DNA from 4 places in the Stenotrophomonas sp. TWI819 genome. Region 4 is predicted to be linked to each of the others. Evidence: predicted binding sites of a transcription regulator. Region 4 holds the regulator's gene; each other region holds the start of a gene.
What was found. Region 4 encodes FliA, which starts transcription of late flagellar genes. Its sites were predicted from a motif close to TAAAGTTTNNCNNNCNNNGGCCGATAA; they were not measured.
Positions count from the first base shown of each region.

Region 1: the regulator FliA is predicted to act here: its motif matches at 5,548-5,574, upstream of ABE463_RS02600 (chemotaxis protein).
Region 2: the regulator FliA is predicted to act here: its motif matches at 4,541-4,567, upstream of ABE463_RS01035 (methyl-accepting chemotaxis protein).
Region 3: the regulator FliA is predicted to act here: its motif matches at 4,600-4,626, upstream of ABE463_RS02550 (methyl-accepting chemotaxis protein).

Region 1 is NZ_JBDJKY010000001.1:593,391-600,852, reverse strand. Features, by position in the region: gene flgG (flagellar basal-body rod protein FlgG) at 1-638, opposite strand, end outside; gene ABE463_RS02625 (flagellar basal body rod protein FlgF) at 744-1,499, opposite strand; gene flgE (flagellar hook protein FlgE) at 1,535-2,758, opposite strand; gene ABE463_RS02615 (flagellar hook capping FlgD N-terminal domain-containing protein) at 2,790-3,476, opposite strand; gene flgC (flagellar basal body rod protein FlgC) at 3,503-3,910, opposite strand; gene flgB (flagellar basal body rod protein FlgB) at 3,914-4,309, opposite strand; gene ABE463_RS02600 (chemotaxis protein) at 4,596-5,540, opposite strand; gene flgA (flagellar basal body P-ring formation chaperone FlgA) at 5,646-6,293, shown strand; gene flgM (flagellar biosynthesis anti-sigma factor FlgM) at 6,403-6,705, shown strand; gene ABE463_RS02585 (flagellar protein FlgN) at 6,702-7,040, shown strand; gene ABE463_RS02580 (ATP-binding protein) at 7,126-7,462, shown strand, end outside.
Region 2 is NZ_JBDJKY010000001.1:214,612-222,073, forward strand. Features, by position in the region: gene ABE463_RS01015 (NADP-dependent oxidoreductase) at 1-460, shown strand, start outside; gene ABE463_RS01020 (NmrA/HSCARG family protein) at 491-1,360, shown strand; gene ABE463_RS01025 (hypothetical protein) at 1,505-3,196, opposite strand; gene ABE463_RS01030 (hypothetical protein) at 3,355-4,458, opposite strand; gene ABE463_RS01035 (methyl-accepting chemotaxis protein) at 4,627-7,119, shown strand; gene ABE463_RS01040 (FAD-dependent oxidoreductase) at 7,177-7,462, opposite strand, start outside.
Region 3 is NZ_JBDJKY010000001.1:579,918-587,379, reverse strand. Features, by position in the region: gene ABE463_RS02565 (EAL domain-containing protein) at 1-1,672, shown strand, start outside; partial or broken gene ABE463_RS02560 (crosslink repair DNA glycosylase YcaQ family protein) at 1,754-2,922, opposite strand; gene ABE463_RS02555 (hypothetical protein) at 2,999-3,280, opposite strand; gene ABE463_RS02550 (methyl-accepting chemotaxis protein) at 3,380-4,570, opposite strand; gene hflD (high frequency lysogenization protein HflD) at 4,735-5,349, opposite strand; gene mnmA (tRNA 2-thiouridine(34) synthase MnmA) at 5,346-6,485, opposite strand; gene ABE463_RS02535 (NUDIX hydrolase) at 6,482-6,943, opposite strand; gene ABE463_RS02530 (hypothetical protein) at 6,945-7,409, opposite strand.
Region 4 is NZ_JBDJKY010000008.1:27,878-35,339, forward strand. Features, by position in the region: gene flhA (flagellar biosynthesis protein FlhA) at 1-278, shown strand, start outside; gene flhF (flagellar biosynthesis protein FlhF) at 428-2,077, shown strand; gene ABE463_RS12225 (MinD/ParA family protein) at 2,064-2,951, shown strand; gene ABE463_RS12230 (RNA polymerase sigma factor FliA) at 2,948-3,694, shown strand; gene cheY (chemotaxis response regulator CheY) at 3,711-4,103, shown strand; gene ABE463_RS12240 (protein phosphatase CheZ) at 4,103-4,717, shown strand; gene ABE463_RS12245 (chemotaxis protein CheA) at 4,723-6,561, shown strand; gene ABE463_RS12250 (flagellar motor protein) at 6,641-7,381, shown strand; partial or broken gene motD (flagellar motor protein MotD) at 7,383-7,462, shown strand, end outside.

The DNA.
Region 1 (7,462 bases), on a different contig from region 4:
GTGCCCAGGCCGTTGAGGCCGGGATTGCCGTTCTGCGCGGGGCCGGAAGCCGTGGTTTCCAGGAACAGGTTTTCACCGCGGGCCTGCAGGCCGGCCGGGTTGACGAAGTCGGTCAGGGTCAGTGCGCCGATTTCCACGGTGGCGGCGTCGTCGGCCATCTTCACGCTGATGGTGCCGTCGGTACCGATGGTCAGCGATTGCGCGCCTTCCGGAATCTGGATGCCCGGCTGCACCGGGTAACCGCTGTTGGTGACCAGCTCGCCATCCTGGTTGCGCTGGAACGAGCCATCGCGGGTGTAGGCCGAGGAGCCGTCCGGCATCTGCACTTCAAAGAAGCCGCGGCCGTTGACCATCACGTCCAGCGCGCGGCCGGTCTGCTGCTGGCTGCCCTGCTCGAAATTCTTGGCGGTGGCGACCACGCGCACACCGGTACCCAGCTGCAGGCCCGAGGGCAGCTGCGTCTGGGCGGAGGACGCGCCACCCGGCTGGCGGACCTGCTGGTACAGCAGGTCTTCGAAGCTGGCACGGTCCTGCTTGAAACCGGTGGTATTGGTGTTGGCGAGGTTGTTGGAAACCACCGACATGCGCGTCTGCTGCGCATCCAGTCCGGTTTTGGCGATCCACAATGCCTGGTTCATGGCGTCATTCCTGTGTTGTAGCGGATGGCCGCGTGGTGCGGCCCTTGTGAAGGGCAATGCATGGCGCGTGCCACAACTGCGCCGGGATTACGTCACGGGCGGCGATCAGCCGCCCAGACGCAGCAGGCTGTTGGCACTGCGGGCGTTGTCGTCGCCGTGCTTGATCACCTTCACCTGCATTTCGTACTGGCGCTGCAGCTGGATCATCTGCACCAGTGCGCCGGCGGCATCGACGTTGCTGCCTTCCAGCTGCCCGCTTTCCAGCGATTTGCCCTGGGCCTGCACGAACGGCTGCTGCGGATCGGTGTTGCGCATCAGCCCGTCCAGGCCGCGCTCCAGCCGGGCATCCTCGGCCTGCACCACGCGGATGCGGCCGATGTTGGCCATGGTCTGCGGGCCTTCGCCCAGCGGGATGATCGAGATCGTGCCGTCGTTGCCGATATCCATGGCCTGGTGCGGCGGGACCGCCAGCGGATTGCCGTTCTCATCAAGCACCGGATGGCCGCCGGCGGTGACCAGCTGGCCATTGGGCGTGATCGACAGTGCCGCACCACGGGTGTACGCCTCGCCACCGTCGGCACCGGGCGCCTGCACGGCCAGCCAGTTGCCGGCCTGCAGGGACAGATCCAACGGGTTGCCGGTGAGCTGCTGTGCGCCCATCCGGCGGTTGAAGCCGGCGTCGACGTGCATCGCATCCACGCGCGAGGCGTAGCCGGTCCCCTTCACCGGGTAGGCCTCGGTATTGGCGAGCGCCTCCTTGAAGCCGGGGGTATCGGTGTTGGCCAGGTTGTGCGACAGCGTGCCCTGCGCCTGCAGGGAGGCGCGTGCACCGGTCATCGCGACGTAGAGTGCCTTGTCCATCGGTGGTGTATTCCCGTGTTGCGGTCAGTGGCTCATCAACGCAGGTTGATGATGGTCTGGGTGATCTGGTCCTGCGTGGAGACCATCTGCGAGTTCGCCTGGAAGTTGCGCTGGGCGGTGATCATGTTGACCAGCTGCTCGGTCAGGTCGACCGTGGAGGCTTCCAGCGAACCGGCCTGGACCTTGCCCAGGTTGGAGCTGTCCGGCGCGCCGGTACGCGGGGTGCCGGAGTTGAAGGTTTCCACCCAGAGGTTGTTGCCCTTGGCTTCCAGGCCCTGCGCGTTGTTGAAGGTGGTCAGCGCGACCTGGCCCAGCGGGCGGTCATCGCCGTTGGAGTAGCGCGCGTAGACGACGCCTTCTTCAGACACAGTGATTTCGTTGAGCTTGCCGGCCGCGTAGCCGTCCTGCTGGGTGTTGCGCAGGGCGAACTTCTCGCCGTACTGGGTCGAGCCGCTGATATCCAGGGTCAGCGACAGATCGCCGGCGCCGGTGGTCGGACTGAACGCGGTGAACGCGATCTTGCCGTTGGCCGGGTTGATCAGTGCACCGGATTCGTTGAAGGCCATCGGCGTTGCGGCGCCGACCTGCTGGCCGTCGACGAAGTTGTAGACCTGCCACTGGTTGGTGGTTGCGGTCTTGACGAAGTACGAGGTCTGGGTGTGGCTGACGCCCAGCGAGTCGTACACGGTGATGCCACCGGTCGAATGGTTGTAGCTGTTCGAATCGGTCGGATCGAACGTGGTCACGGTCGGCGGCTTGGCGTTGGCCGGCAGGGTGAAGCTGATGTTGACGCCGGTGGTCTGCTTGGGCGGGCTGTCGGTGGTCAGCAGCTGCAGATCGGTCAGGCGGCCGGCATCGAAGTTGGTGCCGTCGGCGTTGGGTGCGAACACCTGCAGGCGTGCACCCTGCGGGTTGATCACGTAGCCGGCTTGGTCGGTCTGGAAGTTGCCGGCGCGCGAATACACACGCGCACCGTTCATGGTCATGGTGAAGAAGCCCTCACCGGAAATGGCCATGTCCAGGCTGCGCCCGGTCTGTTCGTTGTTGCCCTGCGAGAACTGCTGGGCGACGTTGGTCAGGCGTACGCCCGAGCCGACCGCGTTCTTGGACAGGCCGTAGCTGGTGGCCGAGAACAGATCGGCGAATTCGGCGCGCGACTGCTTGAAGCCGGTGGTGTTGACGTTGGCGATGTTGTTCGCCGTGACGTTCAGATCGGCATTGGCTGCGTTGATGCCGGACAACGAGACGTTGAAGCCCATGGGTTGCTCCTGTGGATTCGGGTGGTGCGGCTCAGCTGATGCGGAGCACGTAGTCGATCGGGGCCGTGCCCAGACCCTTGAGGTTGAGGTACAGGCCGTCCGTGCCGACCGTGACGCTCTCTACCGGGGCCTGCACATAGGTGTTGAGCTTGGTCTTGGCGCCAGCGGTGTCGGTATGCGAAGCGACGATGGTGTAGGTGCCTTCGGCCATGCGGTTGCCGTTGGCATCCTTGCCGTCCCAGTCGAAGGTGACTTCGCCGGAGGCCTTGGCTTCCACGCTGATCTGGTTGACCTTCACGCCGTTGGCATCGGTGATGTCCACCGTCACGAAGCCGGCGCTGGGCGCGGCGACCATGCCGGTGACGTCGCCGTCCTTCTCCAGCGCGAGCTTCTCGGAGGGCACCAGCACTTCGTGACCCACCAGGGCCGCGCCGCGCAGGATCTGGTCGCTGGACATCGAATCCTGGAAGCCCTTGACCGTGTTGTTGAGGTCGGTGATGCCCTGGACCTGCGACAGCTGCGCCATCTGCGCGACCATCTGGGTATTGTCCATCGGCTTGAGCGGATCCTGGTGACGCAGCTGCTCGGTCATCAGGCGCATGAAGTCGGCCTGGTCCAGGGTGCTTTTCTTCTTGCTGGTGTCGCTGTTGGGTGCGTTCAGGCCCAGCGCGGTGTAGATGTCGCTGCTGTTCTGGCCAACGCCGTTGGTGGTGCTCATGGGGGTCGATTCCTGGGGAGTGAGGGTCAGCGACCCATGGTCAGCGTGGCCAGCGCCAGTTCCTTGGCGGTGGTCAGCATCTCCACGCCGGCCTGGTAATTGCGCGAGGTCGAGATCAGGTTGACCATCTGCGCGACCGGGTCCACGTCGGGCTGGTAGATGTAGCCATCGGCATCGGCCAGCGGGTGGCCCGGCTCGTAGCGCTGGATCGGCGCGGCGTTGCTCTGGCTGATCTCCTTGACCTGCACCGTGGTGATGTTCGGGTCGGTGCGGCTGGTGACCGACTGGAAGATCGGCTCCAGCGGCTTGTAGACCGCATCGGCCGAACCGGCGACGGTGTCGGCGTTGGAGAGGTTGGAGGCAATGGTGCTCATGCGCACGGACTGCGCCTGCAGCGCGGAACCGGCGATATCGAAAATGGGCAGGTTGCTCATGGCTTATTGCCCCGTGATCGCGGTGAGCATCGAGCGCACCTTGGATTCGACGAAGCTCAGCGAAGCGCGGTACTCCAGCGCAGCGCGGCCGTAAGCGGCGCGTTCGGCATCCGGGTCGACGGTATTGCCGTCGATGCTCGGCTGCACGCCTTCTTTGGCGATCTGGAACGGGTTCAGCCCGCCGCCGATCTCATAATGCTGTTCGTTGGTGGTTTTCATCAGGCCGTTTGCATCCAGGCCCTGGGCATTACGCAACGCGGCATCGAAATCCAGGTCCTGGGCCTTGTAGCCGGGGGTATCGGCGTTGCTCAGGTTGCTGGCGATCAGCTTCATCCGCTGCTCGCGCAACGGCATGGCCTGGGCATGGACACCCAGATAGTTGGAAATCAGATTGGGCATGGCGCACTCCCACGGGACGATGCCAGGGGCAGTGCAAGCGGCGTGCCAGAGGGCAGGGCGCGAAGGTAGCTGGCGGCATGTTCACGCCGGGGAATTCACCACCCCAGGGCAAGGGGGCCATGCCCCGGGGTAGATCCACGCCATCCGTGGATAAAAGGGCCAAGCCCCAAGGTAGATCCACGCCATGCGTGGATGCGCAAGCCATACCCCGGGTGTGCATCCACGCGACGCATGGATGCCGTACACCCACCGGGGGAAGGACGCCGGCGCCAGCGCCGGCCGCCCCTTACGCCGCCATCGCGACCTTCTTCAGGCGGTCCAGCAGGAAGTCCGCCAGCTCATGCGGCGAGTACTTGGCCACGAACGCATTCGCGCCGACCCGCTCGACCATCGCGTTGTTGAACACGCCCGACAGGGAGGTGTGCAGCAGCACGTACAGGCCGGCCAGGCCCGGGTGACGCCGGATTTCCGTCGTCAGGGTGTAGCCGTCCATCGCCGGCATTTCGATATCGGAGATCACCATCGCGTAGCGCTCGGCGGGGTTCTCCCCGGAGGCGTGGATCTGCAGCAGGTGGTCCAGCGCCTGCTTGCCGTCCGAGAGCAGGGTCGCCCCGACCCCCAGCTGGTCCAGCACGCTGCGGATCTGCTGGCGGGCCACGCGGGAGTCGTCCACCACCAGGACCTGCATCGGCGGGGCGTCGGCGGGCAGGGCCATCGAGGGATCCAGCACGGCCTCACCGCGGACTTCGGCGATGTCGGCCAGCACGCTTTCCACGTCGATCACCTGGATGAGTTCGCCCTGAAAACGGGTGACTGCGGTCAGATAGCTGGACTCGGCGCCCAGTTCCGGCGGCGGGTGGATGTCTTCGACGGCAATGTTGACGATGCGTTCCACACCGCTGACCAGGAAGCCCTGGATGGAACGGTTGAACTCGGTCACCACCAGGTAGCCCGGCGCCTTGTCGGCATCGGGCTCACGCTCGGGGTGGCCGATCGCCAGGCCCAGGTCCAGCACCGGCACCGAGCGGCCACGGACATCGGCCACACCGGCGAACTGGCTGGGCAGCCCCGGCACCTGGAACAGATCCGGGCGCCGCAGCACTTCCTGCACCTTGAAGACATTCACGCCAAAAAGCTGACGTCCACCCAGCCGGAACAGCAGCAGGGCCAGACGATTGTGGCCGGCCAGTCGCGTACGCTGGTCGATGCGGTTGAGCAGGTCATGGGACATGGACTTGGTATCGGCGGCACCGGCGGCGACTTGAGCGCCCTGCGCGCAGGAGTTCGGCATGACCCTTGCATCGAGCTGCGCATGATCCTTGCCCGTGGAGTGCCCATGCGTTCTGTTCTCTTTGCCGCACTGTTGCTGGCCGCGCCCGCCTGGGCCGCTGGGGGCTGGCAACCAGTGGACAGCATCCGCCAGGCGGCGCTGGGGACGTTGCCGGCCGGCAGCGAAGGTGACACCACCCTGGATTCGGCACTGCGCCTGCCGGCGTGTGGTCAACCGCTGGCCGCCCAGCCCACCGGGACCAGTACAGTGGAGGTGAGCTGCCCCGACGCGGGCGGCTGGCGTTTGTTCGTACCGGTAAAGGTGCGGCGCAACCAGACCGTGCTCATTCTCAATAGAGGCGTGGCTGCTGGAGAAACCCTGGCGGCGGCCGATATCACCACTGGCCAGCGTGATGCGGCACGGATCGCCGGTGCTGCGCTGGCCGATCCGGCGGCGGCGGTTGGCCGGGTGGCACGCAGGACCCTGAGCGCCGGCAGCTTGCTGTCGGCCAACGATCTGGTTGCCCAGCGGCTGGTGCGGCGCGGCGACAGTGTCGCCCTGGTGTCCCGGCGCGGCGGGGTGGAGGTCCGGGTTGCCGGGCGCGCCATGGCCGACGCGGGCGAGAATGAGCGGGTCTCGGTCGAGAACCTCTCTTCGCGCAAGATCGTGCAGGGCACCGTCGCGGCCAGCGGTGACGTTTTAGTGGCGCGCTGACCAGAATTGTGAATACGGGCCACTTTTACCGCAAAACCTGCAATATTCCCCTAAAGATGGCGGCTGACTGGCCGTTATCCCTTGTGAACCGTACTTCCAGGACAAACCCATGAGCCAGAAAATCGACGGCAACCTGCAGGCCACCGCCCATCTGCGCAGTGTTGCGCTCGGCAACAAGCCCAGCGTCAGCACCGATGCCCCGGCGCGCCCGGTGGAGGCTGCCGACAGCCTGCGCCTGACTGGCGAAGCCACCAGCCTGCAGGCCATGCAGCGTGAACTGTCCACGGCTCCGGCAATCGATGCCAACCGTGTCCAGGCCGTGCGTGATTCGCTGCAGAACGGCACCTACAAGATCAATCCCGACGCGATCGCCTCGCGCATGCTTGAGCTGGACCAGCAGCTGCAGGGATGAAGCTGGCGATGAGCGAGCCGCTGCAGCGCCTCAGCGATGCCTTGGACGTCGAACGCCAGGCATTGGTCGAGCATGACGTGCAGGCCCTGATCCGCGCGACGGGTGCCAAGCTGGAGGCGTTGCGGGCCCTCGAGGCCGCATTGCCGCTCGGCCAGGCCGAGCGCGTGCAGGAGCTGGCCGAGCGCAATCGCGCCAACGGCGTGCTGCTGTCGCGGCGGCGCCGCGAGGTCAACTGGGCGCTGCGCCAACTCGGCCGCAGCGAGGATTCCTCGGCGTACGACGCCAAGGGCCAGTCGCACACGCTGCACACCCGGCGGCCGCTCGCGGTCGCCTGAGCAGCCCGATCCGGCGGCCCCAGGCTGCCGACGATGACGTCACCGCGTATATTGGGCGCCTGTTTTCCAGCCGCCCGATGTGACCGTGACCGTAACGTCCTCCCTTGTCACCGCCCCGTTGCCCCCGCATCCGGTTCTGCTTGCCCTGTTCGAGCGGATCAAGGAAGGGGTTCTGCTGTTTCGTGAGGACGGCAGCGTCGCGCTGGCCAACACCGCGGTCAGTGAGATTCTCGGCCAGGCCGAACGCGATGCCGAGCTGACCCCCGCGCAATGGCTGCGCCAGCTGCTACCGCCCGATGCACTGGAGCAGGCACGCCTCCACGGCCATTGGAATGGCAGCCTGCCGGTCGGTGAGCGCATGGTCATCGCCCACGTCTACCACCACGACGATGGCGGCCAGCGGCACTATCTGGCGCTGTTCC
Region 2 (7,462 bases), on a different contig from region 4:
GGGCGGGTATGCCGTGCAGTACGCCAAGCAGGCCGGTACGGAAGTCTTCGCCACCGCCGCCACCGAGCACCTCGACTACGTCCGCAGCCTCGGTGCGGACCATGTCATCGACTACCAGGCACAGCGCTTCGAGGACATCGCACGCGACATCGACCTGGTGCTCGACTATGTCGGCGGTACGGTCCTGGACCGCTCATGGCAGGTGCTTGCGCAGGATGGCGTCATCGTCGGCACCACGTCGGCGGACATCCTGGCGCGCACGCCGCCCGGCCGCCGCGGCCTCTGGTTCATGAACAAGCCGGACGTCGCTCTTCTGGAGAAGCTTGCCTTGGATGTGGCCAGTGGGGCGCTGACGTCGAAGGTGGGCGAAGTGATCGCTCTGACCGACATTCCTGCGGCCATCGAGCGCAACCGCACCACCTCACGCGCCGGCAAAGTCGTCGCGGATTTTTCGCGCTAAGTCCCTTTCCATCCCTTGAAGGAGATTCACATGAGCATTCTCGTCACCGGTGCCACAGGCACCATCGGCTCTCTCATCACTCACGGCCTCGCCAGCGCAGGCGCCGACGTGACCGCTTTCGTTCGCACGCGCGGCAAGGTGTCATTCCCCGACGGTGTGACCGAGGTGGTCGGCGACCTGACCGACGTGCCGTCGATGCGCGCAGCCCTTTCGTCAGTACGCACGCTGTTTCTGTTGAACGCGGTTACCCCGGACGAGCTGACCCAGGCGCTGATTGCTCTGAACCTTGCCCGGGAGGCTGGCATCGAGCGCATCGTCTACCTGTCGGTCATCCATGCCGACAAGTTCACCAATGTGCCGCACTTCACTGGCAAGTACACGGTTGAACGCATGATCGAGAGCCTCGGCATTCCCGCCACCATTCTGCGTCCGGCCTATTTCATGCAGAACGAGTTCATGGTCCAGAAGGCGATCGAGGATTACGGCGTTTACCCGATGCCGATGGGTGGCGCCGGTGTCTCCATGATCGATGCGCGGGACATCGCCGAGATTGCCGTGGCAGAGCTGCTGCGACGCGACCGCGCGCCGTCTGCGCTGGCCACCGTCACCTTGGATCTGGTCGGCCCCCAGGCACTGACGGGCACCTCCGTAGCGCAGGTATGGAGCGCCGCGTTGGGTCGGGACGTGGTCTATGCGGGCGATGACGTGGCAGCGTTCGAAGGGCAGATGGCTGCGTTCGGTCCTTCGTGGCTGGCCTATGACATGCGCCTGATGATGGCGGGTATCCAGACGTTCGGGATGCAGGCGGCCGAAGGCGCGATTGCGCGGCTGGAGTCCATCCTCGGCCATCCGCTGCGTACCTATGAGAGCTTCGTTCGTGAGGCGACAACGAAGGCCTGACCGCGCCACCTGGTTGGGCAGGCTGCGCATTCGTGCCCACCTGCCGACCAGGCGAAGTATCGGTGTGCGTCCCCATCCTTTGCACGATTCAAGCGCTGGCCGATAGCGGACCTTCACGTCAGGGAGGTTTCTTTGGGACGAGCGCTATTCCTCGCCACCCGCTGACAGAGTGTTCCAGATGCGCCTGATACGTTGCGCTTCAGTGGTGACGTTGATCACCGCCTGCTCGCCCAGACGATCATGCAATTGCTGCAGATACAGGCTGCGAGGTGTCACCACCTGACCGATCGATTGCACGATCCCGCTCTGCTCCTCAGGCGGGAATTTCCCAGGTGCAATAGCGCCAACCTGTCCCACGCTCCAGTTCATCGCAAAGGGAGGCGCCTGGACGACGTAGATATCGTGCTCGGTGTTCCAGAACATCTGCTGCGCGCCCGCCCACCCATGCCCCGTTCCGCTGTACCGGCGGTTCTGTGCCCGCAGCATGTATCCCTTGGTGTTGTCGTACAGTGTGCCGGTGGACCAGCGATGGTGTGGACCACTGTCATTGCTGTCGCCGACGGCGAGGCAGTCCAGAAACACGTTGGGGCCAGGCACCCGTGCGCCGATGACGAAGGTATGCCTGCCGCCCTGGTTGTAGCAGCGCTGGATCAGATTGAAGGCCGAGTTGCCCTCGTACAGAAACACATAGCGGCGGGCGCCTTGGGTTTCGCCATACCTCGGGTCGAGATAGGCAATATCCTGCAGGGTATTGAACTGCGCGCCGTTACGGGTCACGAATCCATGCGACACATACCGCACGGTGACATCGCGAACCCATGAATCTTGAATCGCACCCAGTCGGAGTGCGATAAAGGGGCCGGAATCGGGGGTGCCGTTGACCGTGCCGGTCTCGGGGTTACCCTCAAGCCGGAGGTCTTCGATGCCGACCTGGGAGATACGGGTGGAATCCGTGCGATAGACGCTGCCGCCACCAAAGCGCGTCTGAATGGCATCCATGATCGGGGCATCAAGGGTGATCGTGTCATGGTCTACGGCGGTGACCACGCGTTCGCTGTAAACGGCGTAGTCGCTGGGCGTCCACCGATATCGCGCGGTATCGATGCCCTCGGGGCCGACCCAGCGGGCATCGGGCTCCCTCGCGATCGACACCGTATCGCCCACGCGATAGCCGGCTGCGGACGTTACCCTGATCCGCATTGCCCCTACCGGCACGTAGTCGATGTTGATTGCGGTCCGGCGTGCATCCAACGCTGCGCGGGGCACCGCGGATTCGCTGGTCCCGACGTCAAGGATCCTGCCCTGACGCTCGCTGACGTCGGAGCGGATCACCGTGCCGTCTGCACCTCGACCCTCACCGCGCAGCACCACGCCGCTGGCCCGGATGGTCAGCATCTGGCTCAACCTATAGTGGCCGCGTCGCAACAGGACTGCGCCGCGCAGGCCCCGGCTGTCCTTGGCACGTACGGCGACCGCGTCGATGGCTGCCTGGATACGGGGATAGTCGTCACCCTCGGCGTGTGGCCCAAGGACTTCGATGACGGGAATGCTGGAGCGGGTGGGCAGACTGACGCCGCCGCCTTGATAGCCTGCGCGGGAGAAGTCCGGAACGATGTTGCGCGCGTGATCGCTACCGCGTTCGGCATACAAGGCATAACGCAGCAGGCCATTGCTGCCAAGGCCTATCAAAGGGGCGTCTTTGGCGGTGTTGATGGGATGGGTGAAGGCGCTGGTCTCAGAAGCAGGCTCTGCCGCTGACAGGGTGGACACCGGACAGAGTGGCAATGCCACGAGCGTCAGCGCTACAACGCGATGAAACGCCGGGAGGAAAAGCATGCGGGCGACGTCCTTCCACGGAGGAGTGGCTGACAATGTTAGCAACTGCTTCCACCGATGCAGTCCGTGCAGCCGCGTCAGGCGGGTCCGCCTCTGGCCGAAGGCGGGCGTTTGGGTTGTAAGGCGACGCACACGCAGCCTGTGCCCGCCTGCCTCGCCTAGAAGTAAAACCCGATGTTGAGGTTGAACCGGGAGTGCCAGCCTGTGGCTGCGCCGTCATCGATCCCGACCCCATTGCCGCCGGCAAACCACATGTTCTTGCCGGCGATCCAGTCAGCGTAGGTCAACATCGCGCCCTTCTGCACACTGCAGCCGGTGACGTTCTGCCAGGAGTTCCGCAGCTGCGGGGCATCCTGCACGGGCAAGGTCATGCTCAGGTTGTTGTAGCAGGTGACGTTGTCCAGCCAGCGCGTCTTGCCGAAGGAATAGGCCACATTGGCGGTGGGGACATCGGCCTCTGCCGCGATCTCGAACGGCGCAAGGAACGCCGACATGGCGATGCGATCGCTCGGGATGCTGTAACGGTAGCGCGCCCACTGCAGCTGTGTGGTCCAGCTGTCGCGCGTCCATTGCGCGTGCACGGCCGCCGCATGATGGCCGTAACGCTGCCCGGTCCGCACGTTCTCAACCCGTCCACTGAAAGCAGAGCCGCCCAGCAGCAGGTCGCCGCCGGCCCAGGCCTGGCTGTGTTCGTAACGCAGGTGCAGCCTCTCGCGCTCGCGGTAGGGCAGTGTGTCTGTCTGGGCCACGTCGAAGGAGTAGCGATCACTGCGTGCGCCGGTGCCGTATTCGTCGCCGGCGAACCAGCCGAGGTGCCACTGGTCTGCGCCATCGCGGTGACGGATCACCATGCCGGGATCGTAGTCATCCTCGATGCCCAGGTAATAGCCGGAGCCGAACCAGAAACTCTGCGCGGCAAAGGGCAGCAGTCCGAACGGAACCTGTTGGATCCCGGCCTGCACGACGGTGTCCTCGCTCGCGTTCCAACCGACATAGGCATGGTGCACGGCATCGAACCCGTCATACCAGCGGTACTGCGCGGACAGGAACAGTGGGCCTGCACCGGCGTCGATATCGGCACGCAGCAGCTCCAGTTGCAGTCGGCTGGTGGGGCCGTAGTCCAGCCAGCCATAGCTGAAGCGCACCGCACCGCCGATGTCCACGTGCGGTTCTGTTGTCGAGGTGGATTCAGCAGCGTGCGCCGCAGAGGAAAGGGTCGCGATCAACGCGAAGGTCAGCGACAGCGTGGAGCGGTTTTTCATGGCAGTGGACGACGTAGATCGCAGAAACATCGGTGCGCACTATAGCCTGCGTTCTCTGGTCACGCGCATGTCGAATGGTTCTTAAAGAACGTCGCCTTCACGCCGTTATCGCATGACGGTGCACTGCGTCCATTCCGGACCGTGGCCATTTTCTTTCGAGTGCCATCCATGGGTTTTTCGTTGATTCGCCGTGACAGTGTCGCCGCACGTCTGATGCTCGGTACCGGTCTGCTTGCATTGGCCTGCTTCACCTTTACCGCGGTGGTCATCTACTGGCGAAGCAGTGAGGCGCTGTCGACGTCAGCGCAGGACATGCTGCGCGAGGTGGCGCGGCACGAGGCGCGCAACATCTCCAGTGAGCTTGAGTTGGGCTTCGATACCGCCGCGTCGCTGGCCAATGCGCTGCGCACGCAGCACACTGATCCGCGCTTCAGCCGCGAGACCGCAGCGGTCGTGCTGCGCGAGCAGCTGCGTGCGCACAAGGACTGGCTGGGCATCAGCAGCACCTGGGAGCCGGACGCCTTCGATGGCAAGGACAGTGCGTTCGCCGACACCGAGGGCCATGATTTCAGCGGACGGTTCATGGCCTATTGGTCGTGGCAGAACGGAACGCTCGTGCGCGAGACGTTGCGTGACTACGACGTTCCGGGTGTCGGCGACTGGTACCTGAAGAGCCGCAACACCCATCGGCCCAATGTCATCGAGCCCTACGTCTACCCGCTGGCCGGCGTGGACACGCTGATGACCACGTTGAGTACGCCGATCATGGACGGCGAGCGCTTCCTGGGCACGGTCAACGTGACCCTGGCGCTGGACGCGCTGCAGAAGCGCATCGCCCAGCTGCATCCGTTGGGGGTGGGCGAGGCCAGCCTGCTGTCGCCGGCAGGCGCGGTCATGGCCAGCGCCGATGCGTCGGAGGTCGGCAAGATCCGTGACGACGCCGATACCCGCAAGGTCCTGGACGTCACCCGCAAGGGCGAGGTGATCGCCGATCAGGTCAGTGTGCGTGGTGTCGACTCACTGCGTGTGGTGGTGCCGTTGCGTCTGGGCGATGCGCCGGAGGTCTTCGCGCTGGGCATCACGGTCCCCACCAGCCACGTGATGGCGCCGGCGCGGTCGCTGCTGATGGTGATCGTCGTGGTGGGCCTGCTCTCGGCGGCATTGTTGTGTGCAGCGCTGTTCCTGTTGATCCGCCGCCAGGTGCTTGCGCCGCTGGCCGAGGCGGTGCGCGTCTCCAGTGCGGTCGCCTCCGGGCGCCTGGACAGCCGGATTGAGCCGCGCCGCATGGACGAGATGGGCCAGCTGCTGCAGTCGATGGGGCATCTGCAGAGCCAGCTGCGCAGCGTGATCGATGCCCAGGGTGAGATGGCCACGCGCCATGACCAGGGTGAGATGGGGTACCGGATGGAGGCATCCACGTTCCCGGGTGACTATGGACGCATGGTGGCCGGGACCAACGCACTGGTGGCCGCGCATGTCCAGGTGCAGCGCCAGCTGGTGGAGGTGATGTCGCGTTATGCGGTGGGTGACATGACCGTGGACATGCCGGCGCTGCCTGGCGAAAAAGCCGCCATCAGCGACGCGATGGTGGTGACCAAGCGGAATCTGCAGGCCATCAACACTCAGATTCTGGCGCTGGCCCAGGCGGCTGCCGCCGGCGATTTCAGCAAGCGCGGCGACGCACAGGCGTTCTCGCACGACTTCCGCGGCATGGTGGACGGCCTGAATGCCCTGATGCAGACTACCGATACCAACCTGGCCGAGCTGTCGCGTCTGCTGCGCGCCATTGCCGCCGGCGACCTCAGCATCCGCATGGTCGGCGACTTCAAGGGTGTCTTCGCGCAGATGCGGGACGACGCCGATGCGACCGTAGATCAGCTGACCGCCATTGTCGGCCGCATCCAGCACAGCAGCGGCGCGATCAATCTGGCCGCCAGCGAGATCGTGGCCGGCAATGACGATCTGTCACGTCGTACCGAACAGCAGGCGGCCAGCCTGGAAGAGACCGCCGCGTCGATGGAGGAGCTGACCTCCACGGTACGCCAGAACGCCGACCATGCGCGCAAGGCCGACGAGCTGGTGCAGAGCACGGCCCGGGTTGCCGGGCAGGGCGGCGAGGTGGTCGCCCAGGTGGTCACCACGATGGCGGGGATCGAGACGTCGTCGCGACGCATCGCTGACATCATTTCGGTCATCGACGGCATTGCGTTCCAGACCAACATCCTGGCGCTCAATGCCGCCGTGGAAGCGGCCCGCGCCGGTGAGCAGGGCCGAGGCTTTGCCGTGGTGGCCAGCGAGGTGCGTACCCTGGCACAGCGCTCGGCGGATGCCGCGCGCGAGATCAAGAGCCTGATCGAAGACTCTGTGGGCCAGGTGGAGGGCGGTGCGGTGATGGTGCGCCGTGCGGGCACCACCATGGAGGAGATCGTCGCCTCCGTGCAGCAGGTCACCCAGATCATGGCCGAGATCTCCGCAGCGTCGCAGGAACAGAGCGCCGGCATCGAGCAGGTCAGCCAGACCGTGATCCAGATGGACGAGGCCACCCAGCAGAATGCCGCACTGGTGGAAGAAGCCAACGCCGCAGCGCGCTCGATGGAGAGCCAGTCCCAGGCGCTTCAAGGGGCGGTGGCGATCTTCAAGCTGGGTGACGCGCGCCGCTGACCGGTGCTGGATAAGGGCCGGATGCTCAGCGTATCCGGCCCGCCGCGTGCGGTTGTCTTATCGGCGCGGCGGCATCAACCCGTCGAAATGCGCGCTCAGCGTCTCGATCTGCTGCTCGTGGACCACGGCCGCGACGTAACCATCCGGCCGCACCAGTACCCACTCGCCCGGCTGCAGGCCATATGCACCGGCGAAGTGTCCCTGCGTATCCCACAGATCGCCGCACTGGCCGATCACGTGGACGTGCAAGCCCTTCCGCGCCGGTGCATCGGCGCGTGTGGCTTCGTAACCAAGCAACGTCCAATGCGTACCGCGCAGCACCTCAAACAGGCGCGTTGGCTGC
Region 3 (7,462 bases), on a different contig from region 4:
CCGCATTGGCGGCTGTGAGATCGAGGTGGCGACCCGGCTCATGCAGTGGACCGAGGAGTGCTACCGCATCCACGGCCTGCGCAAGGAGCCGATCACGCTGGACCAGGCGCTGAGCCTGTACACCCAGGACTCGCGCGACGCGTTCGAGGCGGCGCTGGTCCGGATCGCCGAGGGGGGGCTGCCCGAGCAGCTGGACCTGTGCTTCTACCGGCAGTCCGGTCTGCGCATCTGGGTGCAGGTGCTGATCGAGCTGGACCGTCGCGACGGTCTGCCGACACGCTTCGTAGTGCTGTTCCGTGACATCACCCGCGAGCGCGAAGCCAACGAGCGCATCGAGCTGCTGGCCCATTACGATCTGCTTACCGGCCTGCCCAACCGGATGTTGTTGCGCGAGCAGACCGCCGATGCGATCGAGGAAGCGCGCGATCGCGGCAGCCCGCTGGCGATGCTGTTCATCGATCTGGACGGCTTCAAGACCATCAACGACACCTTCGGCCACGCCACCGGCGACGCGCTGCTCAAGGCGGCTGCCTCGCGCCTGCACCAGAGCCTGCGCAACAACGATCTGTTCGGCCGCTTCAGTGGCGACGAATTCATCGTCGTGCTGCGCGACCTGGCCGCACCGGAAGACGCCGGGCATGTGGCACGCAAGCTGATCGCCTCGCTGGCCGAACCCCTGCACCGCGGTGAAACCACGCTCAAGGTCGGCGCCAGTGTCGGCATTGCGATGCTGGATGAGAGCCGCCAGGATTTCGAATCGCTGCTGCGCGCCGCCGATGCGGCGATGTACGCGGCCAAGGAAGCCGGACGCAATACCTACCAGTACTACAGCCAGGACGCGCTGGCCAAGATCCAGCGCAAGCTGGAGATCGAACACGCACTGCTCGGTGCGATCGAACGCGAAGAGTTCACCCTGGCCTACCAGCCCCTGATGCATGCCGAGAACGACCAGCCGCCGGCCATCGAGGCGCTGCTGCGCTGGCATCGGCCCGGGATCGGCTACTGCAGCCCGGCCGAGTTCATCCCGATCGCCGAGAAGTGCGGCGAGATTGTGCGGATCGGCGACTGGGTGCTGGCCGAGGCCTGCCGCCAGGCCGCCGCCTGGGACGCAGCGGGGCTGGAGTTCGACCGTGTGGCCGTGAATGTCTCGGCCGTGCAGCTGCGTGACCGCGGCTTTGCCGAACGCGTGATCGACATCTGCCATGCGCACGGCTGGCCGCCGCAGCGGCTGGAGCTGGAGCTGACCGAGTCCGCGCTGATCCGTGACACCGACGTGCTGCGCCATTGCTTCGATGTGTTGGAGCGTCACGGCGTCCCGCTCGCGGTGGACGACTTCGGTACCGGCTTCTCGAACCTGCATTACCTCAACCGGTTCCCGGTCGGGCGCCTGAAGATCGACCGCAGTTTCGTCCAGGGCATGCTGCACGACGCCGGTACCGCCGAAGTGACCCAGGCAATCGTGCATCTGGGCCATGCGCTGGGCATGAAGGTCGTGGCCGAGGGTGTGGAGACCGAACAGGAAGAGGCCATGCTGCGCCGCCAGGGCTGCGACGAGATCCAGGGTTACCTGTACTCGCGGCCGCTGGCCCCGCGGGATCTGGCGCTGTGGTTGAAGCAGGGCCTGCAGACGCCGCCGCGGGAGAGCTATGTAGCGGTGACGCAAAGCGTCTGAGGACGGCCTACGTAGCCTTCTGAGCGACCGTGCACCTGGCATGGCACTGCCTGCCAGGCGGAGACGGTGTCAAGGGTGCCGTCAGCCCTGTTGAGGCACCCTCGACCGACCTGCGCGCTGCCTCAGCGCAGCGTCATCGAGCGTCGCACATCCATGAAACCCGGCAAAGCGCTGGAGCTCACTGCCGAGAAGCGGCAGGACTTCATTTCGATCCGCTGCTGGCTCCCAATGCGCGCTGACTACCTCAAACCGCGCCTCTGCGCGATGGGCCTTGCAGTCGATCCGTGCCACCAGCGTGTCTCCGAACAGGACGGGCAGGCAGAAGTACCCGAACACGCGTTTATGGGCGGCCGTATAGCATTCGATCCGGTAGTCGAAGCCGAACAGCGCGCTGAGGCGATCACGGTGGATGACCAGATTGTCGAAGGGCGAGAGAATCGTGACGGCCGCGCGGGAGGCTGCCGCCGATTCCAGCGCAGCACTGTCCACGTACACGTCCATACCATTGCCTTTCAGCAGTTGGATGCTGCCAGCAGTGATCCGATCGTGGACAACCTCGCGCATGGCGGTGCGGAGCGCCTTCCCGCTCCGGAGATGCAGCAGCTGGGTCGCGGTGAAGACGCCGTGTGCCCTGAGCGTGGTCTCGAAAAGATGGACGGCGTACTCGTGATCATCCGGGATGCTCAGGTCCAGACCATCCGGCAGGCAGCGCTCTGCGAGATCGTAGCGCTTCTCGGCGCCGCCCGCTCGCATACCATCAGATCGCCGCGCATGAAGAGCGTTTCGACGGCACGACGGCCCGGGCCGGTGCTCCACCAGCTGCCGCTGCCGGTGTCACCCCTCTCAAGGTCCCGCAGCCTGAGCGCACCCTCTGAGCGGATCCGGGCCAGGATCTCCTTCATCAGGTAGGGATCGCCGTTGCAGAAGTGGCGGCTTTCCCCTGTGCGTATCGACGACATTCGGGGCAGCGCGAAGCGATAGTCGCGCATCGGCAGGTAGGCAGCGGCGTGGAACCAGTACTCGAAGAGCTTTTTTTCGCTGACGAGATGGTTCAAGCACGCCGGGTCGTACTCCGGGACACGATTCCACAGCACGTGGTGATGTGCGCGCTCGATGACCGACAGCGTGTCGATCTGGACGTAGCCGAGGTGAGAGATGGCGTGGAGGGCTCCATCAGCCCCTGGGTTGAACAGCGGGGCCGAGCCCAGTCCCTGGGCATGCAATGCCACCTGTTTCAGGCGTTCCTTCATGCGTACTCACCTTGTGTGACGCTGAAGAATATCCGGGTTGGCCGGACCACCGGACCACCGGACCACCGGCCCACGCTCAGCGCGCAGCAGCGCCCAGATCATCACCACTGAGGCCCAGGTCCCACGCCAGGCCGGCGAGGGCCGGATCGATGGGCGTGGTGCCCGGATCAATGGGTTGGCTGGCCAGTTTCGCCAGCTCCTGCCGAGCAAGCTGCTCCAGATGCGCGATCAGGGCGCGGCCCTGCAGGGGAGTGTGGTCTTTGATGGCTGCCTGGAGGGCGCCGTCGGCAATCTGCGCCACGGGCTCCAGGTCGGTGGGTGCTACGGATGCAACGGACAACATGGACGCATTCAACATGGGTCGATCATCTGCAGGCGAGGCGGGTAGTGCAAGCGCAACGGCCCCGGGGTGAGCCGGGGCCGCAGGGTGTGCCGGGAGCGGCACGGTACCGCTGGATCAGAACAGTTCGACCGCGCCGGCGGCCATGCTCTGCTGGGCGACAGCCTTGTGCGGCGGACGCTCCCATTCGCTGCGCATGTCGCGCAGGCGGTTGCCGGTGCGCTGCAGGGCAGTGACGATCTCTTCGTCGATCACGCCGCCATTGCGCTGCAGCAGTTCCTGCAGGGCCACCGCTTCGCGGTTGATCGCGGTCAGGCGATCCAGGTGGGTATGCACGCCGCCCAGGGCCTGGGTGGCGATGTCCTCGAACTGCAGGGCGCGGACCGCTTCGGCCACGCTGCTGTCGATCGCCCGGCCGCACTCGGAAATCTCGCGCATGCCATCGCCGAGCGAGGCATTGATCTGGGCCACGTTGTCGAGCATCGCCGCCGCTTCCTGGCGCGCTTCGCGGGACCGGTCCATATCGCGGGAAGCCATGTGCGAGACCGTCTCGCGGACCTTGGCGATGGCATCCTTGGAGCTGTGGGCCAGCTTGCGGATCTGCTCGTTGAAGGTGGTCGAGCGCTCGGACAGGTTGCGGACTTCGTCGGCGACCACCGCGAACCCACGACCGGCTTCACCGGCACGGGCAGCTTCGATGGCGGCGTTCAAGGCCAGCAGGTTGGTCTGGTCGGCAATCGACTTGACGTCTTCCAGCAGCGCGAAGATGCCATCCAGGTGCTGCGCCATCTGATCGATGTGCTGCACGGTGTTGCTGCTCTGGCCGCTGACCTGTTCCAGCGCTTCCACCAGCTGTTCCATGCGGTGGCTGGCGTGCTGGGCGAAGCGGGCCACGTCGACGCCGGCGCCACCGTCTTCACCGGCGCGGTCGACGATGCGGGCCAAGGCCTGGCTCTGCTGGCGGGACTTGCGGTTCATGGCATCGAAGCTGCCACCCAGGCCGCTGACGGCGTGGCGGATCAGGTCACGGGCGCGTTCGACTTCGCCGCGGGAGCCTTCGATTTCGTTGCCGACGAACGAGCGCAGCTCGCTCAGCAACTGGTCCTGCTCACGCAGGATGCGGGCCTGCTCGGGCGACCGCTGGTTCTGGGCGCGAGCCGTCCACCAGGCGAAGCCCAGCCAGCTGAGCGTCATCGTGGTCAGGATCGCCCAGCGAAGGGCGGCTGGCCACTCGAAGCCGATGGCAACGGGGAGCAGAAGGGTCAGGACCAGTGGGGCGGCCAAGCGGATGAAGAGGCGTGAGTACATGGACGTTCTCGGGGAGGTGCACGGATGCTGTATCGGCCGTACCCCGGTTTGCTTTAGCCGTCCGCTGAATTTTGATGCATCACGGTGGTCCGCCCGTAACCCTCCGCACGCCCCGGCGCCGGCCCGCGTACGGGCCTGGCGACCGGAATTCCAGGCCGTTGGCCTCAGCGCAGCTGGCGGGCGACCGCTTCCAGCATCGCCTTGCGCGAGAACAGGAAGTCCCAGTACTGGCCGCCGGTCTGGCGCCACAACACGGCCGAGCGGACCGCCGAAAGCAGCAGCGCGCGGATCTCGGCCACCACACCGGCCTGGCCGAGGTAATGCGGGTTGCCCTGGACCATCACGCGCGGCTTGAGATTGCTGATGGTGTCGGCGTACAGGCCGCCCAAGCTGGCGAGCACGTCCGGATGGGCGCTGTCGCCCAGCTCGGTGGCCTGGGCCTGGGCGCGCTCGATACCGGTGCTGACCTTGGCCACGATCTCGTGCTCGCGCACGAAGCGCCGCTCCAGCTGCAGGACCGACAGCGCCAGCCGCGGCAGGTGCTCGTCCTGGCCCTGGCTGCTCAGGTAGTTGTGCAGCAGGCGCAGCCCGGGGGCGACATGGCTGGCGCTGCCGTAGATCTCCTGCGGGGTGGCAGCGTCAATGCGGAACACGCTGTCCACCGCGGTACGGACCACGGCGGCTTCGGAGTGGCCGGTTTCGGCGATGCGGCGCACCTGCTGCAGGGCCTGGGCGATGCCGGCCAGAGCAAGAACACGGTCGTCGACGGAAAAACTCATGCAGCAGATACCTCGAAAGGAGAAGGGGTGGCGCGCAGGCGCTGTTCCAGCGGAGCGTCGGTGGCGGCGATGACGGCGCCACCAAGGCAGACCTCATCGTCATACAACACCAGCGATTGACCGGGGGTGACGGCGCGCTGCGGTCGGGCGAAGCGCACCGCCAGGGTGCCGTCGTCGTGCACGGTGACGGTGCACGGCTCGTCGGGCTGGCGGTAACGGGTCTGGGCGGTGCAGTCGAACTGGCGCGCGGGCGGTGCGCCGGCAATCCAGTGGGCGGTCTCGGAATGCAGCCGGGTCGACTGCAGCCACGGACTCTCGCGATCCTGGTCGACATACAGCACATTGCTGGCGACATCCTTGCCGACCACGTACCACGGCGCCGCCGGCCGGCCACGCACGCCACCGATGTTCAGGCCCTCGCGCTGGCCCAATGTGAAGTAGAACACGCCGGGATGTTCGGCGATCAGGGCGCCATCCGGATCGCGGATCTCGCCGCTTTTCGCTGGCAGGTAACGGCCGAGGAACTCGCGGAAGTCGCGTTCGCCAATGAAGCAGATGCCGGTGGAATCCTTCTTGGCATGGGTCGGCAGGCGCGCATCCCGTGCGATCCGGCGCAGATCGCTCTTCTGCAGGTCGCCGATCGGGAACAGGGTCGCGGCCAGCTGTTGCTGGCCCAGCTGGTGCAGGAAATAGCTCTGGTCCTTGCTGCGGTCGGCGCCGCGCAGCAGGGCCCAGCGTCCGTCGATCTGCGCGATGCGGGCGTAGTGCCCGGTCGCGATGCGCTCGGCGCCAAGCTCGCGCGCGGCGTCGAGAAAATGCTTGAACTTCACTTCGCGGTTGCACAACACGTCCGGGTTGGGCGTGCGCCCGGCGGCGTACTCGGCCAGGAAGTGTTCAAACACGCCCTGCCAGTACTCGCCGGAGAAATCGCGGAAGTGGAACGGAATGCCCAGCAGGCCGCAGACCGCCACGGCATCGCGGCGGTCGTCCTCGGCGCGGCAGTCGCCGCTGCCGTCATCGGCCCAGTTCTGCATGAACAGGCCGGCGACCGGCTCGCCCTGCTGGACCAGCCGCCAGGCGGCCACCGAGGAATCCACACCCCCGGAGACGCCTACCATCACGCGTGGGGTGCTCATCGGGCCTCCCGCACGATCGACAGCGGGTGGCGCTGGCCGGCCAGATAGTCGGCCACCACCTCCCACACCAGCGGGCTGCGCAGGCGGGCAGGGTCGGCCCTCAGTTCGGCGGGTGTCAGCCACAGGGCGCGCAGGATCCCGTCGTCCAGCGGACGGTCGGGATCGTGCGACAGCGGTTCGGCCGCATAGGCAAAGCGCAGGAACGGCGTCCCATCCGGGGCGGTCCACTGGTAGGTGCCGATGAAGGCGCTCAGGCGCACCGTCCAGCCGGTTTCCTCCAGCGTTTCACGGACCGCGGCGGCGGCCAGGGTCTCGTTCGGCTCCAGGTGCCCAGCCGGCTGGTTCAGCACCTGGCGGCCGTCGATGGCTTCCTCGACCAGCAACAGGCGCCCGTCGCGGACCACAACCGTGGCCACGGTGACATGGGGCGCCCAGCGCGGTTCCTGCACGTCATTCACCTCAGTATTCGTCCTGCTCGGTCAGCTCCAGCTCCATCGCATCGGCGGTGCGGATGGCCGCATCGATGGCGTCGCTGAGTGCCTCGGGGGTGGCGTTGGCGTCAACCTTGACCACGAACATCGCCAGCTGATCCTGCTTCACCCAGGCGCCCATCTTGGCATCCTGGGAGTCTTCGAGCAGGCGGTTGGCCACGGCGGCCGGGAACTGCTTGCCCGGCGAGTTGTAGGCCGGCGACCAGATCTCGCGGATCTTGTGCTTGCCGAATTCCTCGACGGTGGAGCGCACGAAAGCCAGCTGGCTGCGGCCATCATCCATGTCGAAGACCATTTTGTAGTCGCCGTCTTCGTCCACCTCGTAGGTGTACTCCAGCGTGTCCAGAGCACGCCCGACAGCCTTGTCCGCTTCGGCCGCATGGGCGCTGGTGGCAGTGATGGCCAGCAGCAGTGCGGCAGCAATCCTTTTCATGAAATCCCTGTGAAAGTCTGGTTGGAGAGTGCAGATTGTGAAGGGCGGTGGGG
Region 4 (7,462 bases):
TCACCCTCAACCCGCAACTGGAACGCGTCTTGCAGGAGTCCACTCAGGGCAACGGCGCCGCGCTGGAACCCGGACTCGCTGAGCGACTGCATCAAAGCCTGGCCGAATGTGTCGGCAAGCAGGAAGCGAAGAACGAGCCGGCGGTCGTGCTGGTGCCTGGCCCGGTACGTGCCGCGCTGGCACGGCTGGTACGCCACAGCGTCCCCTCGCTGTCCGTACTCGCCTACAGCGAGGTGCCCGAGGACAAACGGCTGAAGCTGGTCGGCACGATCAGTTGAGCCAGGCGCCCGACGGCACCGCGACAGAAAACAGACACCCCACTCGAATTCACCGCAGCAGGAAATAAAGGGAATCCCTGACCGTGCAGACCACCGACAACCAGCGTTTCCCTTCCACCACTCCGCCGCCCCAGTCCCGGTACCACAGCATGAAAATCAAACGCTTCGTCGCCTCCGATATGCGCTCGGCCATGAACCTGGTGCGCAAGGAACACGGTCCTGACGCAGTGATCCTGTCCAACCGCCGGATCGCCGAAGGTGTCGAGATCGTGGCGGCGGCGAACTACGACGAGGGCGCAGTGCAGCGCGCCCTGGAAGCGGCCCGCAAGGATGTCGCTCCGCCGCCGGCCCCGCGCCCGCGCAGCGCCGCCGATGCCGTGATCGCCGCCGTGACCCGTCGCAAGACCCCGGTGGCCACGCCCGAGCCGGTGGCCGCCACCACCTCGGCCGTTGCCGCCCTGGCCCGCGCCGCTGTCGGCGCGACCGGTCGCACGCTCGATACCGCCAACGAAAGCGTGCCCCAGCGCGGCAGCGATGGCTTTGCCGCTACCCTGGCCCGCGCCAGCGTCAGCCCCGCCGTCAACGAACCGTCGCTGCCGGAGCAGATCTTCGCGCCGTTCAATGTCGAGCAGGCTGCCGCAGCCTCGCCCGCCGCACCGATGGAGGCTGTCGCGGCCCCGGCCCCGATCAACCGCGCCCGCTTCGTGATCGACCCGCCGCTGGACGACGCCGACGAACCCGCACTGCCGGCCGCCGCGGTGCTCGCCCCGGCCGCGATCGTGGCTGCCGCGGTACCGCCGGCGCTGCCGCTGCCGGTGACCACCGCGGCCGCCGCCAACGAACCGGCACCGGTCGTGGCCAGCGCGCCGGAGCTGAGCCTGATCCCGCGCGACGACGAAGAAATCCGCCAGCTGCGTCACGAAGTGGCCGGCATGCGCCACGTCATCGAGCGCGAGATGCACCGCTTCACCGACGAACGCCTGCGCGGCTCGCCGGTCCGTGCGGCCGCCTTGGACCTGATGGACGAATACGGCTTCGATGCCGGGATCAGCCGCGACGTGGCCATGCAGATCCCGCTGGACACCGAAGCCCACCGTGGCCGCGGCCTGATGCTCGGCCTGCTCTCCAGGAAGCTGCCGATCGCCCCGGTCGATCCGCTGGAAGCCGGCGGTGTGATCGCCCTGGTCGGCCCGACCGGCGCCGGCAAGACCACCACCATCGCCAAGCTGGCCTCGCGTTTCGCCGAAGCCCACGCCGCCCGCGATGTCGCCCTGGTCACCACCGATACCGGCCGCATCGGCGCCCGCGAACAGCTGTACGGCTTTGGCCGCCAGCTCGGCATCGCGGTTCACGAAGCCAGCAGCGGCAGCGACCTCAACCAGCTGCTGGAGCGCCTGAAGGACTACAAGCTGGTCCTGATCGACACCGCCGGCCTGGGCCCGCGCGACCGTGCACTGGCCGCCCAGCTGCAGTGGCTGCGGGCCGCCGAGCAGATCCGCACCCTGCTGGTGCTGCCGGCCAACACCAGTTTCGGCGATATGGACGAGGTGGTCCGCCGCTTCAGCGCCGCCAACCCCCAGGGCGTGGTGCTGAGCAAGCTGGATGAGACCGGCCGCTTCGGTACCGCCCTGTCGGTGGCCGTCGACCACCGCCTGCCGATCACCTGGATCACCGATGGCCAGGACGTTCCTGAAGACCTGCACCGTGCCAGCGCGGCCAATCTTGTACTTCGCCTTGAAGATTTGCGCCGCGCGGCCGATATGCCCTGCAACCCGGAGTTGAACCATGCCGTCGCGTGAGTACGCCAAGCTGACCCAGACCTTCCCGTTGTCGGCTACCCGAAGCCAGCCGCTGGGCCCGGTCCGCACCATCGCCGTCACCGGCGGCAAGGGCGGCGTGGGCAAAACGAACGTTTCGGCCAATCTGGCCGTGGCGCTTGCCAGCATGGGCAAACGTACCCTGCTGCTGGATGCCGACCTGGCCCTGGCCAACGTCGATGTGATCCTGGGCCTGAAGCCGACCGTGACCCTGGCCGACCTGGTCGCCGGGCGCTGCACGCTGGAGGAGGTCATCATCGAAGGTCCCGGCGGCGTGCTGGTGGTGCCGGCCGCCTCGGGCCGCCGCAACATGGCCGAGCTGCAGCAGGCCGAGCACATCGGCCTGGTCAACGTGTTCTCCGAGCTGGAGCGCGAACTGGACATCATGGTCGTGGACACGGCCGCGGGCATCACCGACGGCGTGCTGACCTTCTGCCAGGCCGCCCAGGACACCGTGGTGGTGGTCTGCGACGAACCGGCCTCGATCACCGATGCCTACGCCCTGATCAAAGTCCTCTCGCGCGAACGCGGCGTGGACCGCATCCAGGTGGTCGCCAACATGGTGCGCGACCCGAATGAAGGCCGGGTGCTGTACGAAAAGCTGACCCGCGTCTGCGAGAAGTTCCTGGCCGATGTGTCGCTCAACTACCTCGGCTGTGTGCCGCAGGACGACTGGTTGCGCCTGTCGGTCCAGCGCCAGCAGCCGGTGGTGAAGGCCTACCCGTCCAGTCCGTCGGCGCTGGCCTTGACCGAGATCGCACGCCGTACCGCACGCTGGCAGGCCCCGACCGAGCCGCGGGGTGGCGTCGAGTTCTTCCTGGAACGCATCCTCAAGCAACGCGGGGTGACCGCATGAAAGGCGCCGCACAATACAAAGAGGTCCAGCGGGTCGCCGCGAACGAGTGCATTGCCCAGCACTCGGACCTGGTCCGCCGCATCGCCCACCATCTGGCGGCACGTCTGCCCGCCAGCGTGGAGGTCGACGACCTGATCCAGGCCGGCATGATGGGTCTGATCGAAGCGTCGCGCAGCTATGACGCCGACCAGGGCGCCTCGTTCGAGACCTATGCCTCGATCCGCATCCGTGGCTCGATGATCGATGAGATCCGCCGTGGCGACTGGGTGCCTCGCTCGGTCCATCGCCGGGCCCGCGACGCCGCCGCCACCATCCGCCGGCTCGAACAGAGCACCGGACGCGCCGCCAGCGCCACGGAAGTGGCGGCCGCGATGGACATGCCGCTGCCGGACTACCTGCGCCTGATGGAAGATGCCTCGCGCGGCCAGGTGCTGAGCCTGGAATCACGGATCGAGGACCAGGGCGAGCTGGACACCGTCGCCCAGGGCGGCCCGACCCCGCAGCAGGTGCTGGAGCGCGGTGAGTTCGGGCGTGAGCTGGGCAACGCGATCGGGCTGCTGCCCGAGCGCGAACAGCTGGTCCTGTCGCTGTACTACGAGCAGGAACTGAACCTGAAAGAGATCGGCGCCGTGTTGGGCGTCAGCGAATCGCGCGTGTGCCAGATCCATGGCCAGGCCGTGCTGCGCCTGCGTGGCCGACTGAAAATCTTCGAGGCGGCCGACGCCGGCCTCGAGAACCATTAAGACCGAGGAAAGAGCTTTGGACAAGAACATGCGTATCCTGATCGTCGACGATTTTTCGACCATGCGTCGTATCGTCAAGAACCTGCTGGGCGATCTGGGCTTCACCAACACGGCCGAAGCCGAGGACGGGCATGCCGCGCTGATGCTGTTGCAGAGCCAGCCGTTCGATTTCGTGGTCACCGACTGGAACATGCCGGTGATGACGGGCATCGACCTGCTCAAGGCCATCCGCGCCGACGCCAAGCTCAAGACGCTGCCGGTGTTGATGGTGACCGCTGAAGCCAAGCGCGAGCAGATCATCGAAGCGGCCCAGAACGGCGTCAACGGCTACATCATCAAGCCGTTCACCGCCCAGACCCTGGAAGAAAAGCTCGGCAAGATCTTCGAGCGTCTGGCGGCGAGCGCCTGATGGAAACCCTGAGCGACAAATCAGCGCTGGTGCAGCGCCTGCAGGATGCACTGGCCGCGCTGGAATCGGGTGACGAAGCCGCGTGGCGTCAGGAAATCGACGCACTCGCCGCGCTGCGTACCCAGCCGATGATGGCCGGGTTGAACCGGCTCGCCCGCGAACTTGGCCAGGCACTGGGCGAGCTGCCCAGCCTGCCCAGCGAAGCCGGCGAACTGGACGATGCCTGCGCACGCCTTGACCATGTGGTGGCGATGACCGAACAGGCCACCCACCGCACCCTGGACCTGGCCGAAGAATGCCGCACGCTCACCGAGCAGCTGCGCGCCAATGGCTTGACGGCCGACCAGGACCAGCAGCTGGACCGCATCCGCCACAACCTGACCGAGATCGCGCTCACCCAGAGCTATCAGGATCTCACCGGGCAGATCATCCGCCGCGTGGTGGGCATCGTGCGTCGCGTGCATGAGGGCTTCAGTGCCCTGGGCCTGCCGCCGCAGGACGACACCGCGCACAAGCGTGACAACGGCCTGGCCGGCCCGGCCGTGACCGGTCTGGACCGCCACCAGGTTTCACAGGTCGACGCTGACGACCTGCTCTCCGATTTGGGACTTTAACGATCATGAGTGCTGTTCCAGACGATATCGCTGCCGACTTCATCCTCGAGGCCCAGGAGATCCTGGATCGCCTCGGCGAACAGCTGGTGTCGCTGGAGCAGGCGCCCCAGGACAGTGACCAGCTCAACGCCGTGTTCCGCGGGTTCCACACGCTCAAGGGCGGCGCGGGCTTCCTCGGCATCCAGGCGATGGTGGAGCTGTGCCACGCCGCCGAGGAAACCCTGGGCATGGCACGCTCGGGCCAGGCCACGCTGCAGGCCCATCACTTCGATGCGGCCCAGCAGTCGCTGGATTACCTGCAGTCGATGCTGGATTCGGTCTCGGCCGGCACCGAGCCGGGCTATGCCCCGCCGGAACTGATCGCGCAGTTCGACGTGAACGGCCCGGCCACCCCGGCGGCTGCCACCAGTGCCGCGGCCGGCCCCAGCAGCGGTGAGCTGATCACCGACGATGAATTCGAAGCGCTGCTCGACCAGTTGCATGGCGGTGCCGCACCGACCGCCGTCGCCGCCAGGAAAGACGACGGCATGATCAGCGAAGACGAGTTCGAATCGCTGCTCGACCAGCTGCACGGCGGCGCGGCACCCGGTGCCAAGGCCGTGCCGGCCGCACCGGCCCCGGCGCCGCGTGCGGTGGCAGCGCCCGCCGCGCCTGCCGCCAACAAGCCCGCGCCCAACAAGCCGGTTGCCGAGGCCGAGCACACCGTGCGCGTGGACACCAAGCGCCTGGATGCGATCGTCAACCTGATCGGCGAGCTGGTGCTCTCGCGCAACCGGCTCAAGACGCTGCGTGCGCGCCTGCACGATGAAGAGCTGGACCGCGCGGTCTCCACGCTGGACATCGCCACCGCCCGCCTGCAGTCGGCCGTCATGCGCACCCGCATGCAGCCGGTCGGCAAAGTGTTCTCGCGCTTCCCCAAGGTGGCCCGCGATGTCGCGCGCTCGCTGAAGAAGGAAGTGGAGCTGGAACTGATCGGCGCGGAAACCGAGCTGGACCGCAACCTGGTCGAAGCGCTGGCCGATCCGCTGGTCCATCTGGTCCGCAACGCGATCGATCACGGTGTGGAAATGCCGGAGCTGCGTGAAGCGCAGGGCAAGCCCCGCAGCGGACACGTGCGCCTGTCCGCGCAGCAGGAAGGCGACTACGTCAGCATCGAAGTGCAGGACGACGGCGCGGGTATCGACCCGGAACGCCTGCGCCAGAAGGCGCGCGAGAAGGGCCTGATCGATCCGGAAGCCGCCGCCCGCCTGAGCAGCGAGGAATGCCTGCACCTGGTGTTCCTGCCGGGCTTCTCGACCAAGCAGCAGGTGACCGACATCTCCGGCCGCGGCGTGGGCATGGACGTGGTCCAGTCGCGCATCCGCGAGTTGAGTGGTCAGATCCAGATCCAGTCCGAGCTGGGCCGTGGCAGCCGCTTCATGATCCGCGTGCCGCTCACCCTGGCGATCCTGCCGACCCTGCTGGTGCAGGCCGGCGAGGACGTCTACGCCCTGCCCCTGGCCCGCGTGATGGAGGTGCTGCATGCCCCCAACACCTCCCTGGGCTGGTTCGACGGCCGTGCCGTTCTGGACCGGAAATCGCACACGCTGGCCCTGGTGGATCTGCGTCACTGGCTGGATGTGGAGCCGATGCCGTCCTCGCTGCTGACCATCGTGGTGCTGCAGGCCGGTGAAGCCCGCTTCGGCCTGGTGGTCGACCAGGTCCGCGGCCGCGAGGAAGTGGTGATCAAGCCGCTACCCAAGGCCCTGCGCGGACTCCGTGGCTATGCCGGCGCGACCCTCATCGGTGATGGCCGCATGGCGCTGATCCTGGACGTGGACGGGCTGCGCACCAACCACGATTGACCGCGTGAAAGTGTGACCGCCGCATCACTGGATTCCTTCGGCGTCTCAAGTCCCATTCACACAAGCCGATAACGGACCCATGGACAGACTCAGCCTCATTGGACTTTTCCTCGCGCTGGCCTCACTGGTCGGCGGCAGCATCCTCAAGGGGGCCGGTCTGGCGTCGCTGTGGTCGCCGGCCGCCTTCGTGATCGTCATCGTCGGCACCATCGCCTCGATCCTGCTGCACACCTCGCCGGCGGTGTTCAAACACGCCTTCAAGATCGTCAAGTGGGTGATCCTGCCGCCGAGCAGCGACCGCCGCCACCTGATCCAGCAGATCGTGGAGTGGAGCAACATCGCCCGCCGCCAGGGCCTGCTCGGCCTGGAAGCCCAGGTCGATGCCCAGGACGACCCGTTCCTGCGCAAGGGCCTGCAGCTGCTGGTGGACGGCGTGGAGCCGGAGACCATCCGGCACATGATGGAAATCGAGCTGAGCAGCCAGGAGAGCCAGGACCTCGCCGCCTCCAAGGTGTTCGAGGGCATGGGCATCTATGCGCCGACGCTGGGCATCATCGGCGCCGTGCTCGGCCTGATCGCGGTGATGAAGAACCTCGCCGACCCGAGCAAGCTCGGCCACGGCATCGCGGCGGCGTTCACCGCCACCATCTACGGCATCGCCTCGGCCAACCTGCTGTTCCTGCCGGTGTCGGCCAAGCTCAAGAGTGTGATCCACCACAACAGCCGCGACCGCGAGATGATCATCGAAGGGCTGATCTCCATCGCCCAGGGTGAAAACCCGCGCAACATAGAAACCAACCTGTCCGGGTTCCTGCACTGACATGGCCCGCCGCAAGCACCACGAAGAACATGCCAACCATGAGGCCTGGGCGATTCCCTACGCCGACCTCATGACGCTGCT